Regions from separate parts of the Bacillus sp. CGMCC 1.60114 genome, predicted to be linked through region 4. Evidence: riboswitches for the same ligand, from Rfam matches in the RefSeq annotation. Region 4 holds a riboswitch; each other region holds the start of a gene.
The links. Region 4 has a riboswitch for S-adenosylmethionine ahead of ACFQZ1_RS01590 (bifunctional O-acetylhomoserine aminocarboxypropyltransferase/cysteine synthase). Riboswitches for the same ligand answer to the same signal wherever they lie in the genome.
Positions count from the first base shown of each region.

Region 1: linked by a shared signal. The riboswitch ahead of ACFQZ1_RS03575 (bifunctional homocysteine S-methyltransferase/methylenetetrahydrofolate reductase) and the one ahead of ACFQZ1_RS01590 (bifunctional O-acetylhomoserine aminocarboxypropyltransferase/cysteine synthase) in region 4 are both predicted to bind S-adenosylmethionine.
Region 2: linked by a shared signal. The riboswitch ahead of metK (methionine adenosyltransferase) and the one ahead of ACFQZ1_RS01590 (bifunctional O-acetylhomoserine aminocarboxypropyltransferase/cysteine synthase) in region 4 are both predicted to bind S-adenosylmethionine.
Region 3: linked by a shared signal. The riboswitch ahead of mmuP (S-methylmethionine permease) and the one ahead of ACFQZ1_RS01590 (bifunctional O-acetylhomoserine aminocarboxypropyltransferase/cysteine synthase) in region 4 are both predicted to bind S-adenosylmethionine.

Region 1 covers NZ_JBHTHG010000007.1:83,399-86,565, forward strand. The annotation lists gene ACFQZ1_RS03575 (bifunctional homocysteine S-methyltransferase/methylenetetrahydrofolate reductase) at 1-1,067, opposite strand, end outside; SAM riboswitch class I at 1,140-1,250, opposite strand; SAM riboswitch class I at 1,451-1,570, shown strand; gene ACFQZ1_RS03580 (methionine biosynthesis PLP-dependent protein) at 1,645-2,757, shown strand; gene metC (cystathionine beta-lyase) at 2,754-3,167, shown strand, end outside.
Region 2 covers NZ_JBHTHG010000108.1:91,597-94,763, reverse strand. The annotation lists gene ACFQZ1_RS16860 (hypothetical protein) at 1-122, shown strand, start outside; gene ACFQZ1_RS16855 (DUF3139 domain-containing protein) at 143-490, shown strand; gene metK (methionine adenosyltransferase) at 575-1,774, opposite strand; SAM riboswitch class I at 1,941-2,065, opposite strand; gene pckA (phosphoenolpyruvate carboxykinase (ATP)) at 2,284-3,167, shown strand, end outside.
Region 3 covers NZ_JBHTHG010000084.1:189,528-192,694, reverse strand. The annotation lists gene gntK (gluconokinase) at 1-85, opposite strand, end outside; gene ACFQZ1_RS12770 (GntR family transcriptional regulator) at 78-809, opposite strand; SAM riboswitch class I at 1,231-1,335, shown strand; gene mmuP (S-methylmethionine permease) at 1,416-2,825, shown strand; gene mmuM (homocysteine S-methyltransferase) at 2,800-3,167, shown strand, end outside.
Region 4 covers NZ_JBHTHG010000004.1:82,339-85,505, forward strand. The annotation lists gene ACFQZ1_RS01585 (chloride channel protein) at 24-1,271, opposite strand; SAM riboswitch class I at 1,685-1,788, shown strand; gene ACFQZ1_RS01590 (bifunctional O-acetylhomoserine aminocarboxypropyltransferase/cysteine synthase) at 1,880-3,167, shown strand, end outside; gene metA (homoserine O-acetyltransferase MetA) at 3,156-3,167, shown strand, end outside.

The sequences.
Region 1 (3,167 bases), on a different contig from region 4:
TCTGCTAACGTAATCGCATCTGCTCCCGCACGCTTCAACGCTTTTGCTCCTTCAAAAAACCTTTGTGTATCCAATGTTTTTGGCGGATCAAGTTCAACAATCACTGTTGTTTTTTTCCTCGCTTTTTCTGCTAATGTAATTCGATCCACTGTATTTACACGCTTCGTTTCTATTACTTCTGCACACTTTACAACTTCTTTAACTGTTACAGGACTCTTATTTTCAAGTGCTCGCTTCATCGCTTCGATATGGGCAGGGGTTGTACCGCAGCAACCACCAAGTAACCTAACTCCTTGCTTAATAAATTCCGGCGCCATCTCTTCAAAATAAGCAGGGCTTCCTTCATATACATAACGACCTTCTACATATTTTGGAAGACCGGCATTTGGATACGCAGATAAATAGCCATATTCAGGAATTGCAATCGTTTTAAAAGATTCAATCATATGAAGCGGTCCTAACTGACAATTTAATCCAACCACATTTGCACCGTACTCTATAAGACGCTTCAATACATCATCTACGTTATTTCCATTTTGAGTTGTACCAGCTGAGTGAAGAGCAAGCTGTGCAATAAGAGGAATATTTGTTTGCTTTCGTAATACTTTCACTGCATGAAGCAATTCAAATTCATCATAAAAGGTTTCTAATAATAGCCCATCAACATTTTCTTCTAGCAGGGCATTTGCTTGCTCTAAAAGCATAAATTCTCGTTCCATATCATTCGTTGTAACTGCTCCAATGTGTTTCATCCCACCAATTGTTCCAACAATTGCATTCTTTTCTGTCGCTGCTGCTTTTGCATGCCTTACAGCGGCACGATTAATTTTCCTTACGCGATCCTCTAATCCATACATGCGAAGTTTTCCTTCATTTGCTCCGTATGTATTTGTTTGAATGACATCTGCCCCAGCTGCAACATATTGTTTATGAATTGAAATAATCCGCTCCGGCTCAGATAAATTCAATTCTTCAAAGCAGCTTTGTAAACCATGAGAGTGCAACAATGTTCCCATTGCCCCGTCTCCAATGACAATTCCTCTTTGCAATAAATCTAGTAATTTCACATATCTCCCTCTCTTCCTTTCAATATAAAAACCCCCTCTTCTCAATGAAGAGGGGGACAGCATTTCATCCTCCTCTTATCATTCAGAACAATTTGTTCTGCAGGTCTTAGCACCGTCTCAAACATGTTGTTTGAAGGTTGCCGGGTTTCACAGGGCCTTTCCCTCCACCACTCTTGATAAGAGTTTCATTCTATTGTGAATGCCAAAGTAAACATCATCCGTTCACTCATTAACAATCTTTGTTAATTTTTTCATTAATTTAGCATGTTGAAATAATAAAGTCAACGAAAATAAAGAAAAATAAAATTATTCAAAATATAGTTGCGTTTCTTTCTGAATTTGTTGTAAAGTAAAAAACATAATAAAAAACTTTATATTTTACTTTCTTATCGAGAGAGGTCGAGGGACTGGCCCATTGACGCCTCAGCAACCATTAACAAATTTTTTATTTGTTAATAAGGTGCTAATTCCAGCAAATTCAGAACTGATTTGACAGATAAGAAGAAGACTATATTCGTCACATATGAGCCTTCTTCTTAGAAGGCTTTTTTATTTTGTATTAGGGAGGAATTCTATTATGTCTACAATTGAAACGAAGCTTGCCCAAATTGGAAATCGCAGTGAAACAACAACAGGAACAGTAAATCCCCCCGTTTACTTCTCCACTGCGTATCGTCACGAAGGAATTGGAAAGTCAACAGGGTTTGATTATTCCCGAACTGGAAACCCAACACGTCTTCTATTAGAGCGTGCAATCGCTGACTTAGAACAAGGCGAACAAGGCTATGCCTGTAGCTCAGGAATGGCGGCTGTTCTTCTTGTCCTTTCACTATTCCGGTCTGGTGACGAACTTATTGTATCTGAAGATTTATATGGCGGAACATATCGTTTATTTACAGAGCACGAACAAAAATGGGATGTTCGATGTAGATACGTAGATACACAGCATATACAAGAAATTGAAAAAGCAATTTCACCAAGGACAAAAGCAATTTTCATAGAAACACCAACAAATCCACTTATGCAAGTAACGGACATCGCAGCAGTTGCTACCATTGCAAAACGTCACAATTTACTTCTTATTGTTGATAACACATTCTACACACCATATTTACAACAGCCATTAACAAAAGGTGCTGATATTGTCCTGCATAGTGCTACAAAATATTTAGGTGGTCATAACGATGTATTAAGCGGACTTGTCGTTGCTAAAGGGGCAAAGTTATGCGAGGAACTCGCTCACTATCATAATGCATCTGGAGCTGTGTTAAGCCCATTTGATTCTTGGCTTTTAATACGCGGTATGAAAACATTAGCACTGCGTATGAAGCAGCATGAAGAAAACGCAAAAGCAATTGTTGCTTACTTACAGGGAGAAGAAACAATAACCGATGTTTTTTATCCAGGAAAAGGTGGGATGATCTCTTTTAAACTGCGAGAGGAAACGTGGATTGATCCATTCTTACAATCTCTTTCTCTTATTACGTTCGCAGAAAGTTTGGGCGGCGTAGAAAGCTTCATTACATACCCAGCAACACAAACGCATGCCGATATACCAGAAAAGATTCGCACTGCCCGCGGTGTTTGTAATCGTCTGCTCCGCTTCTCTGTAGGAATTGAGAATCAAGATGATTTAATTCAAGACTTACAGCAAGCACTCAAACAAGTAAAAGAAGGAGTGAGAATATGAGTTATTCCCTAGATACGCTTTTACTTCATAATCGTTTTAAACATGACAAACAAACAGGTGCTGTAAATGTTCCTGTTTATAATACATCTACATTTCATCAGTTTGATGTAGATGCATTTGGAAAATATGATTATAGTCGTTCGGGAAATCCAACGCGCGAAGCTCTTGAGGAAATGATTGCTTTACTAGAAGGTGGGAGCAAAGGGTTTGCCTTCTCATCTGGCATGGCTGCTATTTCAACAACTTTTCTTCTTTTATCACAAGGAGATCATGTCCTTATTTCTGAAGACGTATATGGAGGTACGTATCGAATTGTAACTGAAGTTCTCTCTCGTTACGGCGTTTCCTACACATTCGTTGACATGACAAATTTAGAAGAAGTAGAACGAAATATTCAGCCGAATACAAAA
Region 2 (3,167 bases), on a different contig from region 4:
CTTGGATTTACATACAATATCCGCCAAGCGGTATAACAAATATTCAAAAATATATTGAGCTCGGTGGGGAAGTGTATTGTACTTCTTGTGTTGGAAAATTAGAAAAACAGGAAAGCAACTAAAATGCTAAAAAGGTGATTGCATGAAAATAAGAAATATTGCTTTCATAATTACACTTGTAATCATTTGTTTTTTGGGCGGTACTTCATTTTATAAAAATCACATAGCTCATAAAGTAGAAGCGTATTTATTCTCACAAGGCGACCAGAAAGATGATTTAAAAAGTCTTGAAGTACGGTACGACTTTAAGTTCGGATATACGGTCGATGTTATGTACAAGGATGAACCACATGTTATCTATACGTATCGCTATCAAAAAATTGGAGATACGGCAAGAAAAGGAGTGCTTGCTTATAATAAAACATTACTTGATGACAAATTAGACCCTAACACTTATTCATACAAACATACACATTTTGGGGAGTATTAGGACTCTCGTTTACAACACTACGTCACCGTATGATTTAAATAAAAAAAGCTTTGCGCACATGCGCAAAGCTTTTTTCTTCCTATATTATAGACCAGCTTGCTCTTTTAAAGCTTCGGCTTTGTCTGTACGCTCCCAAGAAAGGTCTACATCAGTACGTCCGAAGTGGCCGTATGCTGCTGTTTGTTTGTAAATTGGGCGACGTAAGTCTAACATTTTGATGATACCAGCTGGGCGAAGATCGAAGTTGCTGCGAATTAGTTCTACTAATACTTCTTCAGATACTTTTCCAGTGCCGAATGTATCAACAGAGATAGATACTGGTTTCGCTACGCCGATTGCGTATGCAAGTTGTACTTCTGCTTTGTCAGCAAGACCTGCTGCTACGATGTTTTTCGCAACGTAACGAGCTGCGTATGCTGCAGAACGGTCAACTTTTGTTGCATCCTTACCAGAGAATGCACCGCCGCCGTGACGAGCGTATCCACCGTAAGTATCTACGATAATTTTACGACCTGTTAAACCAGCATCCCCTTGTGGTCCACCGATAACGAAGCGGCCAGTTGGGTTAATGAAGAATTTTGTATCTTCATCGATTAATTCAGCTGGTACAACTGGTTGAATTACGAATTCTTTTAAGTTGCGATCGATTTGTTCCCAAGAAATCTCTGGATGATGTTGCGTAGAGATTACAATTGTATCAACGCGAACTGGTTTACCGTTTTCATCATACTCAACTGTTACTTGTGTTTTACCGTCTGGACGTAAGTATGGTAATGTATCATCTTTACGAACTTCAGTTAAACGACGAGCTAATTTATGAGCAAGAGAGATTGGAAGCGGCATTAATTCTTTTGTTTCATTACATGCGAAACCAAACATTAAACCTTGGTCGCCTGCACCGATTGCTTCGATCTCTTCGTCAGTCATTTGACCTTCGCGTGCTTCTAACGCTTTGTCAACACCCATTGCGATGTCAGCAGACTGCTCATCGATAGATGTTAAAACTGCACAAGTTTCTGAATCGAAACCGTATTTTGCACGAGTATAACCAATTCCTTTAATTGTTTCACGAACGATTTTTGGAATATCTACATAAGTAGAAGTCGTAATTTCTCCCGCTACCAATACTAAACCAGTTGTTACTGTTGTTTCACAAGCTACACGTGCATTTGCATCTTTTGCTAAGATTGCATCTAAAATTGAATCAGAAATTTGGTCACTAATTTTATCTGGGTGTCCTTCAGTTACAGACTCAGATGTGAACAGATGACGTTTTTTTGTCATGTGGTAAACCTCCCTACAGTAAATGTATATATTGTACGGAACTCATCCTTAATTTGCCACAAACTGCGACATTCATGTATTCTCCCACAAGCGCAAAAGAAAAACCTTTCCTAATTAATAGAGGAAAGGTTGTATTCGCTACTTGCATACTGCTTTTTGCCCTTCGCTCTTATCGTTCGAGACATTACACCTCGCACAGGTTTAAGCACCTATTCACTTGAACTTGTCGTACATACAAGTGAGGTTGCCGGGCTTCATCGGGCCTGTCCCTCCGCCAGCTCGGGATAAGAGAGTATCCGTCCTCAACTATACTAAAGAAATGCTTTTCATTTGTCAATCCAAATACACATATTCCTATAAGTTTTTAACGACAGAAATTTATGGAAAAAAATAATATAATAACACAAACAAAAATAAATAAATAGTATACATTATTTATATGATTGTGTTATACTCTTGGTGGGGATTACGAGAATATTTATAAATTAAACAAAGGATGGTATCTAAATATGAGTACTGTGAATGTCCAAATTGGATTACATGAACTATTAAACGGAAGCAATGCACAGGTTCAATTGAGCGTTCCGCAATTAACGGAAAAAGTATTAATGAGAAAAGAAGGCAGATTAACTTCTACTGGCGCTGTTTCTGTTTCAACAGGAAAATATACAGGACGTTCTCCGAAAGATAAATTTATTGTAGACGAAGCATCTGTTACGGATAAAATTGCTTGGGGTTCTGTAAACCAACCGATTTCTGAAGAGCATTTTAATAAATTATATACAAAAGTATTAGAATACTTAAAAGACAAAGAAGAGCTATTCGTATTCAAAGGATTTGCAGGAGCAGACCACAGCTACCGTCTTCCTCTTCAAGTTATTAATGAATATGCATGGCATAACTTATTCGCACATCAATTATTCATTCGTCCAACTGAGGAAGAATTAAAAAATCATGATGCACAGTTCACAATTGTATCTGCACCAAACTTTAAAGCAGATCCAGAAGTTGACGGCACAAACTCAGAAACATTTATTATCGTTTCATTTGAAAAGCGTATCGTATTAATCGGAGGTACAGAATACGCTGGAGAAATGAAAAAATCAATTTTCTCTATCATGAACTACTTACTTCCAGAACAAGATATTTTTTCTATGCACTGCTCTGCAAACGTAGGTGAAGAAGGCGATGTTGCTTTATTCTTCGGTTTATCAGGAACAGGTAAAACAACATTATCTGCTGATCCGCACCGCAAATTAATCGGTGATGACGAGCATGGTTGGTCTGATAACGGCGTATTCAATATTGAAGGCGGTTGCTATGCAAAATGTGTGAACTTATCTCGCGAGAAAGAGCCACAAATCTTTGACGCAATTAAATTCGGCTCTGTTTT
Region 3 (3,167 bases), on a different contig from region 4:
TTTGGATGACTTCGCCTTTTTCAGTAAATAATACAGCTTTGGTACTTGTTGTACCGATATCTATACCTAACATATAGCTACTCATGTTCTTGCTCTACTCCTTTAGATAACATTTGTTGTGACATCCAGAGATCTTCAACTTTCCCTTGAACATCATCAAAGTTTTGATGTAAGGCTTTAATCATGAGAGCTCGATCTTTTGATTCGATTGCTTTTATATAAAGCTCATGATTTTTAATAACCCGTTCAAAGTCTTCATACTTTTCCTTGAAGCGGGTACGCATTGATAAAAGGATTAAACTTTCCATAACAGGCTTTAAATTATTCCAAATCATCAGGATGTGGGAATGCTGAATGGTGCGAATAATCGTTTCATGGAATAAGACATCTTGATAAGAAAACTCATCAGCATCATGATATTTGATGGCGATTTTCATCATTTCCATAATTTTATTTAGTTCCTTTACTAACTCATTCGTGTCCATCTTTACAAGTCGTTCAAAGATAAACGTTTCTATGAGTAAACGGACATCATATATTTCTTCGATTTCTTTTTCGGTTAAACCAATGACAACGGCGCCCATTCTTTCTAAGCGAATTATATTTTCAGAAGCTAGTACTTTTAATGCTTCACGAACGGGTGACCGACTTACAGAAAAATCGGCAGCTAATTTATTTTCCGATAGAATGATACCGCTTTCAATTTTACCTGCAATAATACGCATTCTAAGTTCGCTTGCAACACGATCACCAGTAGAAGCTTTTGAAAGCCATTTTTCAGGATAAAGAAATTCCATTGATTCCGTCATAACGTCACCTCATGTTAATCAAGTATACTTGTATACAAGTATTATAACTCGGATTTTTAATTATGCAAGCGCTTTTATTTTGTTTCGTCTAGATCCCCTTCAGTATTTGTTCAAGTTTGATGAGAGTTTAGAATAATAAGGAATGATAAACAAACTTTATTTTCCAGTTTATATACGGAAGATAAATACGTTTTATAAAGTGAAACTTCCATCAGTGGTGGCAGCTCCTATTAATGGTTAATTGAACCAATCGGGCACATGCCAGCAGTTATTCTCTGCATATTTTCTTTATTCCTTTCTGAATAAAGGATCTTACTGCCAGCGAATAGCGGGAAAAACAAGTAAATAAATTAGGAGGTATTTATAAGTGCAGAAACACATTGACAATTTTTACATAGATTGATAAGGTTATAAAAAAATATTCTTATCCAGAGAGGTGGAGGGACTGGCCCTACGAAACCTCAGCAACAGGTCTGCTTAAGATACTGTGCTAATTCCAGCGGGTGATGAACCTGATAGATAGGAGGGTACGTTTTTATTTGTCAGCCACGCACTCTTTTATAGAGTGCGTTTTTGTTTTCTCTGGATAGTAGGAGGAGAGTAGGAATGGAAAACCAAAATAGGAAAGAATTTCAAAGGAAAATGCAAGCACGTCATTTAGTTATGTTATCACTTGGTGGAGTAATTGGAACTGGATTATTTCTAAGTTCAGGTTACACGATTCAACAAGCTGGCCCATTTGGTACAATTCTTTCCTACCTGATTGGTGCACTAGTGGTTTATCTAGTTATGCTGTGTTTAGGTGAGCTTTCCGTACATATGCCTGAAACAGGTGCATTTCATAGTTATGCATCTAAATACATTGGACCAGGGACAGGGTATACCGTAGCTTGGTTGTACTGGTTAACTTGGACTGTTGCTTTAGGTTCTGAATTTACTGCTGCAGGGTTGCTTATGCAGAGATGGTTTCCATCCATCAATGTCTGGATATGGAGTGCACTTTTTGCCATTTTAATCTTTGTATTAAATGTACTGACGGTTAAATTTTTTGCTGAATCTGAATTTTTGTTTGCCTCTATAAAGGTAATAGCTATTGTAATATTTATTGTTTTAGGAGCAGCAGCAATAGTAGGTTTTGTTCCGATGGCTCATTCAAAGCCAGCGCCATTCTTTTCTAACTTTATAAGTACAGGTCTATTTCCTCATGGTGCTTTTGCCATTATAATGACGATGCTTGCCGTTAATTTTGCTTTTTCAGGAACGGAATTAATAGGAATTGCGGCCGGTGAAACAGTGAATCCAGAAACAGCGATACCTAAGGCCATTCGTATTACTTTGTGGAGATTGATTATCTTTTTTGTAGGAACGATCATTGTTTTATCTGCGTTATTACCTAGTTCCGATGCAGGAGTATTAGAGAGCCCCTTTGTTGCCGTTCTTGAACGAGTTGGGGTGCCATATTCGGCAGATATTATGAATTTCGTTATACTAACGGCTATTCTATCTGCTGCAAACTCAGGTCTTTATGCCTCTTCTAGAATGCTGTGGTCGCTTGCCAATAAGAACACAATATCTCCTATTTTTGCAAAAATGACAAAACAGGGTGTTCCAATCAATGCGGTCATTTTCAGCATGTTGGGAGGAGCTTTGGCTCTGTTCTCAAGTATCGTGGCACCGGATACTGTGTATATTGTGCTAGTTTCCATTTCAGGTTTAGCAGTGGTTGTAGTTTGGATGAGTATTAGTGCTTCACAGTTCCTATTTCGCAGACAATATGTAAAAGAAGGAAATTCTGCAGATGACTTGGTCTATCGTACACCATTCTATCCGCTGGTACCAATCGCTTCTTTTATCATTTGTTTTGCGTCATGTGTCGGGATTGCGTTTGATCCTACACAACGAATTGCTTTATATTGTGGTGTTCCATTTATATTGTTTTGCTACGGAAGTTATTATCTAACACAAAATGTAAAGAAAAGGGGAATAGATTATGTCCAACAAAATCAATCCAATTGATGCAATTTTATCTCAACATTCAATTATGCTGCTTGACGGAGCGCTGGCTACAGAACTGGAGTCACACGGATGTAATTTGAACGATTCCCTTTGGTCAGCACGTGTATTACTTGAGAATCCGGAATTAATTTATAAGGTCCACTCTGACTATTTTCATGCTGGAGCGGACTGTGCCATTACGGCAAGCTATCAAGCTACTGTTGATGGTTTTTCTGGGCGCGGAATACAAGAAAAGGAAGCTTTAGAGTTAATTAAGCAAACAGTGTTACTTGCAAGAAGAGCAAGGGATGATTACTGGAAGAAGAATACGCAAACGAATAGGCCTAAACCATTGGTTGTTGC
Region 4 (3,167 bases):
GAGTTTCACTTTATTTTACTATTTTATCTTTGTGCTAGTTCTTCTTGTTCATCCTTATTATGATTTGGAAGTGGAAATGCATTACCGATGATTGCAGCTCCAATCATTGGTAACAATAAATTAATTGGGAAGAACATAAGTAATAATACTGTAATAGCGAGCGGTTTTCGTATTGCATAGCTTGAAATGGCTGTCGTCACGATAGCTACTGAAGCAACTGGATCCAACGGTACGATAGTAGCCACAGCATATCCAATACTTGAACCAGCAAATATAATCGGAAAAATATGTCCACCACGCCAACCTGTATTTAAACAAACTGCCGTTATACATAATTTTAAAATCCCTGAAAGAAACAGTATCCCAAATGATAATTCTGTCCATTCATGTACTAATTCTTTTAATTGGTGTTCTCCTGAAAACAGTGTATACGGAAGTAAAGTTCCTGCAATCCCTAAAAGAATGCCACCTATAATCGCTAATGTTAGTTTATATTCTTGAAAAGGATGTACTATTTTTTCTAATATATGTTCTATTTGAAAATAAAAATAGCCCGCACCAGCACCTATACAAATAAGGGGAAGAAAGGCAATCCATTCATGGAATGTAAAAGATCCTTCTCCAAAATTAACAATAAAAGATCCTCGATTATCAAGCTGACTAAGCAATAAATATACAGAAAAACCAGCAAAAGTAGTAGCGAGATATACAATAGTCTTTTTCCCTCTAAAAGCTTCAGTGAGTTGCGTATCCTCATGTTCTCTTGGAGCTAAATAACCGAATAGCGGTGCATTAAAAATAACACTTAAAGCAGCGCCAATCCCAAATTCTGTTAGTTCGTGCATTCCTTTTAAAGTAAATTTAAAGCGATCACCAACCCATGTACAAAGTCCACCTATAATCCCAACAAGTGCTGCTTCCGGTCCTAAGCTTGCGCCAAATACTAAAACAATAATAGCCGTTAACGTAGCTTGATGCACAAAACGGTACTCAATCCTACCTGTTTTCTTATATTCAGCCATTACCTCTGGCATTAAACGCGGGTATGTACCGAAGTACTTCTGTAACAGTCCGACAAGAACACCACCAATTATTGTTACACAAATTGTGTAATAAGGTGGTGATCCGAATTCTTTAGGTAAATATCCCCAAATAAACTGAATTGCAGCATTTGTGACAACTAAAAATAACCAGACTGTAGCACCAACTAGGGCACCTAGAAACACACCGTACATGATGAGTAAATAGTGCATGCCTCTCCTAATAGCCATTCTTTATGCCTCCTTTATGTTATATTCTATTATGAAAAAGTAAGAGATTCTAATACAAAAATAGTTGGATAACTAATTCAATACGCATATTATCTTTTTAAGTGAACTACTTATTCAAGATACATTACAAAAATTAGCATTATTATTTTATGAAACTGTAAAACATTTGTAAGTGGAATTGCTTTTTTGTATGTGCTTTGATGGTTACTAAAATGAAATGTAACTCTTTAATTTTACATAGTAAGTGGAGTTTTTAAAACGTATTTTTATCTTTCGATAGAACATTAATGTTATTTTTATATAATTTGAATTCTATGAATAAACAATTAAATTTTATATATTTTTCGCGAAAATTCAGAAAAACAAATTGACACTAGGAAATATTTGCTATAAAATCAACGGTAATTGCATAAGTCTTATCAAGAATAGGTGGAGGGACCGGGCCCTATGAAACCTTGGCAACAGCCGTAAAGCGGAATTGTGCCAAATCCTGCAGGTATTTCCTGAACGATAAGAAAGGCTACATGTCGAGCGTTTATCTAAACTGCTTCTTTCTTATTTAGGAAAGAGGCAGTTTTTTTATGTTAAGAAAGAAAGGGGATTGAGAGATGAGCGATACAAGGGGAAAAGGGACAATTTGTGTGCAAGGTGGCTACGCACCGAAAAATGGTGAACCGCGTGTTTTGCCGCTTTATCAAAGCACAACGTATAAATACGATACATCTGACGATTTAGCAGCTCTTTTTAATTTAGAGGCAGAAGGTTATATTTATACCCGTATTGGTAACCCAACGCTTGCGGCATTTGAGCAGAAACTGACAGAGTTAGAAGGCGGAGTTGGTGCGGTTGCAACTGCATCTGGGCAAGCTGCAATTATGTTAGCGGTATTAAACATTTGCGGCAGCGGTGATCACCTGCTTTGCTCATCAACAGTATACGGCGGTACATTTAATTTATTTGCAGTTAGTCTGCGGAAGCTTGGCATTGAGGTTACCTTCTTTAATCCAAATTTAGCCGCTGATGAAATTGTTGCTCTCGCAAATGAGAAAACAAAGCTTGTATATGCAGAATCGCTTGGAAATCCAGCGATGAATGTTCTTAATTTTAAAGAGCTTTCCGATGCAGCAAAAGAGCTTGAGGTGCCATTTATCGTCGATAATACGTTAGCGACGCCGTATTTATGTCATGCATTTGAACATGGTGCAAACATTGTCGTTCATTCTACAACGAAATATATTGATGGCCATGCAAGTTCACTTGGCGGCATTGTCATTGATGGCGGTAATTTCGATTGGAGTAAGTTTCCTGAATTTGTTGAACCAGATCCAAGTTATCATGGTGTGAGTTACGTACAAAAATTTGGGCAAGCGGCATATATTGTGAAAGCTCGTGTGCAGTTATTAAGAGACTATGGAAATTGTATGAGTCCATTCAATGCGTATATGAGTAATATTGGTTTAGAGACACTGCATCTTCGTATGGAGCGTCATAGTCAAAATGCACTAGCTGTTGCACAGTGGCTATCTCAGCATGAACGCGTTGAGTGGGTCAATTATCCAGGACTTCAAGGTAATGAAAATTATGCATTGGCACAAAAATATTTACCGAAAGGTGCGAGCGGTGTTTTAACGTTTGGAGTAAAAGGCGGTATTGAATCCGCTAAGGAGTTTATTGCAAATGTGAAGCTCGCAGCATTAGTGACACATGTGGCAGATGCAAGAACTTGTGTGATTCATCCTGCAAGCACAACGCACCGTCAGCTTACTGAAGAACAGCAGCGTTTGGCAGGTGTAACGCCTGACTTAATTCGATTATCGGTTGGTATTGAAGATGCAGCGGATATTATTACTGATTTAGCAGAAGCCCTTTCTGGAGGAAAACAGTATGCCGATCATC